One region of the Sinobaca sp. H24 genome, then DNA from elsewhere that is predicted to be linked to it. Evidence: riboswitches for the same ligand, from Rfam matches in the RefSeq annotation. Region 1 holds a riboswitch; each other region holds the start of a gene.
The links. A riboswitch is a leader RNA that binds a small molecule or an ion and turns the genes downstream of it on or off. The one in region 1 is predicted to bind cyclic di-GMP.
Positions count from the first base shown of each region.

Region 2: another riboswitch for cyclic di-GMP. It lies ahead of sinI (DNA-binding anti-repressor SinI); the one in region 1 lies ahead of MMY81_RS10640 (anti-repressor SinI family protein).
Region 3: another riboswitch for cyclic di-GMP. It lies ahead of MMY81_RS17720 (anti-repressor SinI family protein); the one in region 1 lies ahead of MMY81_RS10640 (anti-repressor SinI family protein).

Region 1 is NZ_JALBWT010000006.1:113,431-116,706, forward strand. Features, by position in the region: gene MMY81_RS10625 (aldo/keto reductase) at 1-868, shown strand, start outside; gene MMY81_RS10630 (hypothetical protein) at 1,033-1,194, opposite strand; gene MMY81_RS10635 (hypothetical protein) at 1,191-1,415, opposite strand; cyclic di-GMP riboswitch class I at 1,597-1,680, shown strand; gene MMY81_RS10640 (anti-repressor SinI family protein) at 1,708-1,842, shown strand; gene MMY81_RS10645 (sensor domain-containing diguanylate cyclase) at 1,866-2,774, opposite strand; gene MMY81_RS10650 (hypothetical protein) at 3,256-3,276, shown strand, end outside.
Region 2 is NZ_JALBWT010000032.1:165-3,440, reverse strand. Features, by position in the region: partial or broken gene MMY81_RS25965 (AbrB family transcriptional regulator) at 1-61, shown strand, start outside; gene MMY81_RS25960 (class I SAM-dependent rRNA methyltransferase) at 67-1,263, shown strand; cyclic di-GMP riboswitch class I at 1,448-1,533, shown strand; gene sinI (DNA-binding anti-repressor SinI) at 1,570-1,674, shown strand; gene MMY81_RS25950 (helix-turn-helix domain-containing protein) at 1,925-2,170, opposite strand; gene MMY81_RS25945 (DNA-3-methyladenine glycosylase) at 2,319-2,924, shown strand; gene MMY81_RS25940 (MFS transporter) at 3,061-3,276, opposite strand, start outside.
Region 3 is NZ_JALBWT010000014.1:23,912-27,187, reverse strand. Features, by position in the region: gene MMY81_RS17730 (hypothetical protein) at 1-99, shown strand, start outside; gene MMY81_RS17725 (diacylglycerol/lipid kinase family protein) at 206-1,114, shown strand; cyclic di-GMP riboswitch class I at 1,199-1,285, shown strand; gene MMY81_RS17720 (anti-repressor SinI family protein) at 1,315-1,437, shown strand; gene MMY81_RS17715 (helix-turn-helix domain-containing protein) at 1,609-1,932, shown strand; gene MMY81_RS17710 (hypothetical protein) at 2,104-2,352, shown strand; gene brnQ (branched-chain amino acid transport system II carrier protein) at 2,395-3,276, opposite strand, start outside.

The DNA of each region.
Region 1 (3,276 bases):
TAACTTTTTTGATACCGCCAACAACTACAATGACAGCCGCGCGGAGGAAATTCTCGGCGGCTTTATCGCGGAATGCCGGAACGAGATTGTGCTGACAACAAAAGTAGCCAACCCGACCGGGTCGGACGTAAATGCACGCGGACTCTCCAGGCGCCATATTATGCTGGAAGTCGAGAACAGCCTGCGCCGGCTGAAAACGGACCGGATCGACTTTTATTTTCTACATAAATTCGATCCCCTTACTCCGATGGAAGAAACCCTCCGTGCTCTTGATGACCTGCAGCGCCAGGGGAAAATTCTTTATCCCGCGGCCAGTAACTGGGCAGCCTGGCAGCTCGCCAAGGCGCTTGGCATTTCAGCTAAAGAACATCTCAGCCGCTTCGAGCTGATTCAGCCGATGTACAACCTGGCTAAGCGCCAGGCAGAGGTGGAAATCCTGCCGTTTGCTGATTCCGAAGAGGTTGGCGTTATCTCTTACAGCCCGCTTGGAGGCGGCCTCCTTACAGGCAAATACGGGGTGACAGACAGACCCGTTCAGGGACGTTTAGTGGAGCAGAAAATGTACACGGATCGTTATGCGGATACCATTAATTTCGATATCGCTGCACGCTTTTCTTCCTATGCAGCCAGCCACGGCCTCCATCCCGCTTCTCTCGCTGTTGCCTGGGCTAAATCACATCCTGGTATCACCGCTCCAATTATTGGAGCACGCAGCCCGGAGCAGCTTGAGCATTCTTTGAATTCGCTCGATATTACTATGACGCCGGAATGGCGTGATGAAATTTCCGCCCTGTCCCCTGCCCCGCCTTCGGCTACCGATCGCTCGGAAGAAATTATTACACATAAAGCCCATAATCACATTCTCTAGCTTCAGCGCTGGATTTTTACTACCTTTTTGAAGGAAATGATGGAATGATCCAGAATATATTTAATAACCAGTTCGAACGAGGGGTGATAAGAAAGAAGCATATAAATAACAAAAACTGAAACAGGAGATCACACTCCAGTTTCAGCCTTCATAAAACCAATTTTTTATTCTTTCACCAATTTTTCTTTATTGTGTTGAAACAGCTGCACACCCAGAAAGAGCAGCGATGTTAGCAGAAGAAGCATCAGCCAGTTGCCGTCACTGTAACTATTTGTCACAATAAGATAGGCAAATACAAAGCTGTACATGATATTCGCGTAAATCATTTTAGAGCCGGCACGCCCCTTGGTTTTTTTGTTATAGCGGGTGGCACCAACGGCCTTTGCTTCTTTCTTATATGTAAAATACCAATACAAAAAGGTGATCCCGCTCGTCCCGAGCTCAGTCCCCAGCTGACATCACTTTCTTTTACAACAAAGGTAAAAGGAACGGCAATGACAAAGACAAGGGCCGCATAAATAACAGCAAATTTTAATCGATCTTCCATAACCTCCTTCTCCTGTCTCTTCTATTCTTCTATTATAATCACAATCAACCTTTAGAACAATGGTCCCTTTCTTTTGAAAATCAGGTATGTGATACCACCTGTCCAAAAAAACATGGACAAATGGAAACTTCCTGCTATTTTTTCCTCCTTTTTCAACGTACAATAAAAACAATAACCAACCTTCAGAAAAAGGCTACGCTGTTGAAAAGCAGTTTCGCAAAGTTACAGGTCTAAGGCATAATGCTAAGATGGCTGGACCGCCTGAGGAATACTTCTAAAGGTGTGAGGGTTGATGAACAGACAGAATGAGAAAAAGCTGGACCGTGAATGGATGGATTTGATCCTCGAGGCCAAGAAAGCCGGCCTCACTGTTGAACAAGTCAGGAATTATCTGCAGACTGCCGATGACTCAAAAAAGAAGCCGTAACCATACGGCTTCTTTTTTACGCGTTATACAATATTAATTTGGTTTTTGCCAAGATTCTTGGCTCCATATAAAGCCCGGTCTGTTTTCTGCAATACATTTTCCATCGAATCTCCAATGGAAAAACAAGCCCCGCCTATAGAAATATTAAGCGTAATCGGATACGGATTAAGGCTGTTGCTGTTCTGCTCCTGTACCACTCTAAGTATGTCGGCCGCCACCTGCTCCAGCCGATCAGAATTGGTCCCCGGAAGCAGTACAGCAAATTCATCCCCTCCGACCCTGGCCGAAATATCCGTTTCTGTTGTAGATCCTTTAAGGAGAAGGGCAAGCTGCTTAAGAACAATGTCTCCTACCAGATGCCCGTACATATCGTTGACCATTTTAAAATTATCTACATCGATCGAAAGCAAGGATAAATCCGATCCGTTCTGGTGAAGCAGTGAGATTTCCTCCTCCAGCCGCTTTTCGTAATATCTTCGATTATACAAGCCGGTCAGCGAGTCTGTTTCCGCCTGCTGCTTTAGCTGCAGCTCCAAAAGCTTTTGTTTGGTTACGTCTACATGACGGAGGACAAGACCCCTCCTTCCGCTTCCATTTGCCAGCAGCGGCGTTGCCTGCATGAGATTCCACCTTTTTTCCGTTGGCGTGTGGCAGGAATATTCGTACGTGAAATATTCTTCTTTTCCTGAAAGAATGGAAAGCAGGCCTCCGTGTAAATGTGTATTGTTCTCAATCTTATGCAGGTAATTCACACCGATTCCATGTATGTCACGGAACTCGCTGCTTCTTGCGGACGCTCGAATCCATTCATCGTTTACAAAAATAATGGTTCCTATATGATCGATCACGCAGATTTGATCCCGAAGCGAGTTTAATATCGATGTACTAATTTCAAATTCTTCAGCCGGCTTTTCTTTATTGTCCATTTTCATAGCACGCATCCTCTCCAGAAAGAACTATCCGGACACTGTTCTCTAATTGTACATACTACTATTTTCTTCGATTATATATAATATACTACCTTTCCACTGAAAATATCCAATTAATTCCACTATTGTGTACTATCTTATATTTCTATTTATTTAAAGGATAAAGTTCCATTTACATATAGTATTCTCTCTTTCTCGTCTATTCCCTTTATTCAGCTCATTCTAACACTGTCTATATTAATGTAATACGAATAGAGACAACTGTATCCGCTCTACATAGCATTCTCTCTAAAAGAACTATCCATAGAAAAATGAAAGGTATAATATTATAATAAGTAACATGTTAAAATAAACGAGTAATAATCGGCAGACGTCCAGGTACGTTTTAGAAGGCAGCAAATGGTGAATAGTATTAAAAATATACCCGGCTAGACATTTTATCCACAGCAGTCCATCTATTACTATACAATCAGGGGGATATACTATGGCAAAAGCAGTGAACAAT
Region 2 (3,276 bases), on a different contig from region 1:
TTTACTGCTTCCTTTTCTTGTTAAATGGATCGACCGCATGATATTAAAAAATGAAGGATGAGATAAATGACTGAAACAATGAAAATTTCCGCTTCCAAACAAGCTGTTGAAACGTTTCAAAAGGGGTATCCTCTAATCCATGAAGATATGGTCAATAAAAGGGAAAAGCTTTCAGAAGAAGGGACTGTTTTTGATTTAATGACCCCGCAGGGCCAATTTATCGCGAAAGCCTATTACGGGCTGCAGAATAAAGGCATCGGCTGGATTCTTACAAACAAAAAAGAGGAGGCCATTGACCAGCAGTTTTTTGTTGGAAAACTCAGTGCTGCCCTGCAGAGAAGAAAGGCATTTTTCGAGGATGAATCAACGACTGCATTTCGCATATTTAACGGTGAAGGAGACGGCATCGGTGGATTGACCATTGATTATTTTAACGGCTACTATATGCTGCAGTGGTACAGTGCGGGAATCTATGCGTTTCGCTCCCTGATCATCCGCGCGCTGGAGGCAGTGACCGCCTACGAAGGCCTGTATGAGAAACGGCGCTTTCAGCAGCAGGGACAGTATATCGAAGGCGATGACTTTGTAAAAGGAAAAGAGGCACCTGCTCCGCTGCACGTTAAAGAAAATGGAATGACGTTTGCGGTATATTTGAATGATGGAGCGATGGTTGGAATATTTCTGGATCAGAGGGAAGCAAGAAAACGCCTGCGCGATGAGTATTCCGCAGGTAAGACCGTTCTGAACACTTTTTCCTATACCGGTGCTTTTTCGGTAGCCGCCCATCACGGCGGAGCTGCAAAAACAGTGGATGTTGACGTAGCGAACAGAAGCAAGTCACGCGTTCAGGAAAACTTTGAGCTGAACGGAGTTATAAGTGAAGATCAGGAAATAAGGATCATGGATGTGTTTGCCTACTTTGATTATGCCAAAAAGAAAAATATCACATATGATGTGATCGTCCTCGATCCCCCAAGCTTTGCACGAACAAAGAAACGGACATTTTCTGCAGCAAAAGATTACACTTCCCTGCTCGTAGACGCTATTTCCATCATAAAGGACGGCGGAACAATCATTGCCTCAACAAATTTCGGCGGCTTTGGAATGAAGGCATTTCAGAAGCAGATTGATAAAGCCTGCATCAAAGCGGAAGTAAATCAAAATGTAACCGAACGTGTCCGTCTGCCTGATGATCATCCATATACGGCTTCTTACAAAGAAGGAGATTATTTAAAAGTAGTATTTATAGAAATAACCAAATAATCTAATGACTGCCAGGTGAAAAATACGCTGGCGGCCGCTTTTCGTTTTTATAAAAAGAAAATACATGAAAAACCTCGTATTCCTTTTTCAAGGCTTACGAGGTTTTTTAGAAGGGGATAATAGGATTTTCAAATCTGATTATTTTACTTGCTGCCAGGGTGGTGGTAAGATATAAAAATCAACCTCCAGATAAAGGCAAGTTCATTGAAAAATGTGTACGCAAAGTTACAGGTCTAAGGCACTATATGCTAAGATGGCTGGGCTGCCTGGGGAGAGATCCTATAAAGGCTTGGGAGGTTGGAAAGATTGGAAACAAAAGAATTGGATTATGAATGGCTCGTGCTGATACAAGAAGCTAAAGAAGCAGGGATGTCTAAAGACGAGGTTCTTGCCTTTTTTTCAAAAAGTTAAGAAGTAAAAGCATTAGAATTGAAGGGTAGTATACAACGATGAAAAAGGGTGTTATTATCTTTTTTACCATCTATTACACGTAAAGAGCATGTTAAAACAAGTGTATTGTTTTAACATGCTCTTTGTATGTCCTGAAAAGACTAATTGGCATTCTTATCTTTTTCAAATGAAGTCCACTTCTCATAGCGTATAAATTTCTGAAAATCACGGAACTGCTTTTTGCTGATACCGGCCTGAATTGCTTCCTGAATTAAGGCCTGCCCTCTTCGTCGATGACTCCATGTTCTGACGAAGGAGCTGGTGTATCAGTAATAATACTGGAAATATTAATTTCGAGTGCTTCTGTGATTTTTTCAAGAACATCAATAGAGGGATTATGCTTAATTCCTCGTTCAATGTAGCTCAAATACGATTTGGAGATACCGGTAGTTGAAGCAAGATCTGACAATGTCATTCTTTTTTGTTTTCGGTACCTTCGTATGTTTTCACCAATCATGTACGGATTACCCTCCCTAAAAGAAAATGAATGAATAAATAAATTAATATACGTTATATAGAACATTATAGTTCTTTATATTGTTCCAATCATGAGTCGAAGTAACTATTTTCGGCTATTTTATCCCGAATATAGAGGAGAAAATACAATGAAACGTCTTAAAAAAGAATTTTTTCATCTGCCGACTCTGGAATTATCCAGGGCACTGCTTGGCAGAACGCTCGTAAAAGAAACCTCCGAAGGGAGGACGGCCGGCAGAATAGTTGAAACAGAAGCCTACATAGGACCTGAAGACCGGGCGGCTCACAGCTATGGTGCCAGACGTACGAAACGAACGGAGATCATGTTTGCATCGCCGGGCCATGTATACACCTATACGATGCATACCCACTGCCTGTTTAATATTGTATCTGCTCCAGAAGACAATCCGGAGGCTGTACTTATTAGAGCTGTAGAACCTGTATCCGGCCGGGATTTAATGGAAATCCGCAGAAACGGCCGGAAGGAGCTGGAATGGACGAACGGACCCGGCAAACTGACGAAAGCAATGGGCATTACTATGGGAGATTACGCCAAATGCTGCTACGAAGATGCCTCAATCTATCTGCTGGAAGGCAGCGCCCCGGAAGATATCGCATCGGGGCCGCGGGTCGGCATTGATAACAGCGGGGAAGCGGTGGATTACCCATGGCGGTTTTGGGATCCGGCCAGTCCCTATGTATCGAAAAGCAGGAAAAAGCCCGGTACTCCGTAAAGAGTATCGGGCTTTACATTTATTTTATTACACCGCCGGGCGTGCATTTTCTGCAGGCTTTTTTTAATTCCGGGGGAAGACTAGCTTCCTTTCTCGGAAGCGGGCTGGAATGATTCTCTTGGCTTTTTCTTACCCTTTATAAGAAGGATAAAATCAGTCCAAGAAGGGAAATTCCCGCTGTAACAAGAAAGGCCGTGTTAACTCCTTCTATCAATGCATCAGATGGTGCAGCTGCCGAACCTGCAGCAACACTGCTCATAATAGTGATGAGAACCGCCGTACCGATTGATCCCGCCACCTGTCTCATTGTATTCGTCATGGCTGTTCCGTGTGGAATTAAATCCTCTGACAG
Region 3 (3,276 bases), on a different contig from region 1:
CCCAATAAGGATTGGAGATTGTACATGCTGGACAGTAAACGCATGGAGTATTCCATGAGCGAATACCGTCATAAGGTTTTACCATATAAAAAGAAATAACGAACCCCTGCCGAATTTCCGGCGGGGGTTTTAAAAAGCTTTTGATAGGAGAAAATAGGGTATAGAATAGGGGGTAAAGAAGTTACAGAATGAAGGAATGGTAAATGTGTATAAAAAGATGTGGTTATTGATAAACGGAGCTTCAGGAAATAATGAAATCCAGAAAAACCTGGATGCAACGATCGGTACGCTCGCTATGCAGACAAAAGAGCTTACTATTACTTTCACGCAGGAGAAAGGACATACAGAGCAGCTCTGCCGTGAACAGGGCCATGAGTTTGATATCATTATGATCATGGGAGGGGATGGAACGGTACACGAGGCTATTAACGGCTTGTCCGGGCTTGACAACCCACCAGTTACCGGTATCCTTCCAACGGGCACCTGTAATGATTTTTCGAGATCCTTACTGATCCCGCAGAACTTAAAAAAAGCAGCCGCAGTAGTGGAGCAAAATCATATACAGTATGTCGACATCGGAAAAATGAACGATCGTTACTTTTCTAACTTCTATGGGATCGGCCTGATTGCAGAAACATCTGAAAATATAGATGATCAGCTGAAAGGAATGCTCGGTAAAGTAAGCTATTTTATCAGCGCACTCCAAACGTTCAATAATGCTTCACCATTTACATTTACATTGAAAGCAGATGGAAAAGAATACAAGGATGATGCGGTAATGATCCTCCTCGCAAATGGGAATTTTATTGGGACGAACCGTCTTCCGGGCGATCAAATCTCTTTGGATGACGGACTTATAGATGTATATATTATAAAAGAAAGCGGAGCACCGCTTTTAAAAGAGTTTTTTAATTCCAAAAATCCTTTTATGTATGACTTGGAACAAAGCTCTATTGAATACATTCAAGCCTCCGAAGTAGAGCTGGAAACAGAAAAAGTAATGAAAGCCGATACAGATGGAGAAGTGTACGAAGAAACGCCGGTTCATATAAAGATTCTCCCCAAAAAAATCCCTTTTTTATTTGGGGAAGTACAGCAGGATACTAATAATTAAAGAAAATTCTGATAATTATTCTTTTAGGCATTTTTTACCTTTTTTATGAAAAATGTAGTAAACTAAAAACACTAACAAGCAACCTTCAGAAAAAGGCAAAGCTGCTGAAAGGCAGTCTCGCAAAGTTACAGGTCTAAGGCTTATTGCAGCTAAGACGGCTGAACTGCCTGGGGAAATTTCCTAAAGGCGGGTGAGGGTTGATGGAACTAGTAATTCCAAAAGTACAAAAGATTGATCAAGATTGGTTACAATTAATGGTTGAGGCTAAAGAAGCTGGTTTAACCCCTAGTGAGGTTAAAGAATTCTTAAGACAAACCAAATAATGAAGAAAAATAAGTCATTTCGTATGGCTTATTTTTTTATTTTATGTAAATATAAGTATAGGCATAAATATGCAGATTTTAAAAAATGTCGTTCACTATAACATACTTCAATTCGTTATATGTTATAATTACAGCAAATTACAAACTACAGTATACAAAGGAGTTCAAGCGATGATTGGTGAAAGGGTGAAAATGCTTCGAAAAGAACAGGGTTTATCGTTGACAGAGCTGGCAAATCAGGCCGGAGTCGCGAAATCATATCTTAGTGCACTGGAAAGAGATATTCAAACAAATCCATCGATCCAGTTTTTAGAGAAAATTGCTAAGGTGTTAAACATATCGGTTGATCTTTTAATTAAAGAACAATCAGAGATTAACGAAGAAGAGCTCGATAATGAGTGGTTGGAAATAGTAGAGGAAGCCATGAATTCAGGCGTTTCCAAAGATCAGTTCAAGGAGTTTCTTGAATTCAACAAGTGGAGAATTAAAAATTAGAGAAGGATCGTATCATTCGATCCTTTTTTATTTTGATTATTTTCTATATAAAGAACAAATATTGTTCGTTAAAATGCATTTTATTTCATTTAAGTGTTTTCAAATCCGTTTTTTCGTTATATAATGTATTTAATTCTTTAAAAAGAACATTATAGAACGGAGGATGACGATTTGGTGAGGCTTAGGGGCGGTGTGTACTATACGAATATTATGAACAGACATATTAAGCTTGTTTACTTAACCAATAATAAATGTTCTCTTTATGTAAATGGCTACTTTCTCGGATATTGTGCGTTCGATGTGGCAAAACAGAAAATAAAAGAGATGGAAGATCGTTTGAATAATGTCACCCTAATGTACACAGGAGACAATATTTTTCAAAGCGGCAAAGATTCCACTATGGTTTACGTAAGAATATAAAAAAGCGAGGAGCTGGAAATAATCCAGCAGCCCCGCTTTTTTTTAATAAGAGATTGATTTTGATCTAAAACAATGACCAATCACAAACCCGATGAGAGCTGGCAGTATCCAGCCCAGGTTCAGCTCAAAGAATGGGAGAAGGGAATACAGGCCAACACCTTCGATAGGCACAAGCCCTGCTTCTTTCAATCCGTCATAGGCGCTTACAACAATAGTTCCGGCAATGGCTCCAATATAATGGGACCGATGCAGTGTTATTTTCTCATTTAGTAAGGCCATTAGGATTAACACAATCGCAAGCGGATAGATGGCAACAAGCAGCGGAACCGATAAGGAAATAATAGTGTTCAGTCCCAGATTGCCTACAAGAAGGCTGAGTACGGTCAAAAGCAGAGCGAGCACTGAATAAGGCAGAAAGGACAGATAGCGGTGAAAATATTGACTGCATGCGGTTACCAAGCCGATGCAGGTAGTTAGACAGGCTAGTGTAACGATTAAACCAAGAAGAATAGTACCTGTAAAACCGAAAGACTCTCCTGCAGAATAAGTAAGAATTTCACTGCCATTCTCCATAAGCATGCGGGGACCGCTGTGCACGCCGAGCCATCCAATCGCAATATATACAGCGGCAAGACCAATACCTGCAATAATGCCGGCGGAAGCAGCGGAGCGCCGTACCTCGCGGCGGTCCAATGCACCTTTTTCTTTCAGCGTATTTACAACAATCAAGCCGAAGGCTAAAGCTGCGATAGTATCCATTGTTAAGTATCCTTCGACAAAGCCTCTTCCGATTGCCTGGGAAGCATATTCATTGGACGGAGGCCCTCCTCCGCCCATAAAGCCGGTAACATAAGCTCCGGCAACAAGCAGTATAATAGAAAGAAGCAGAGCGGGTGTAATAACATATCCTATTGTCGTAACAAG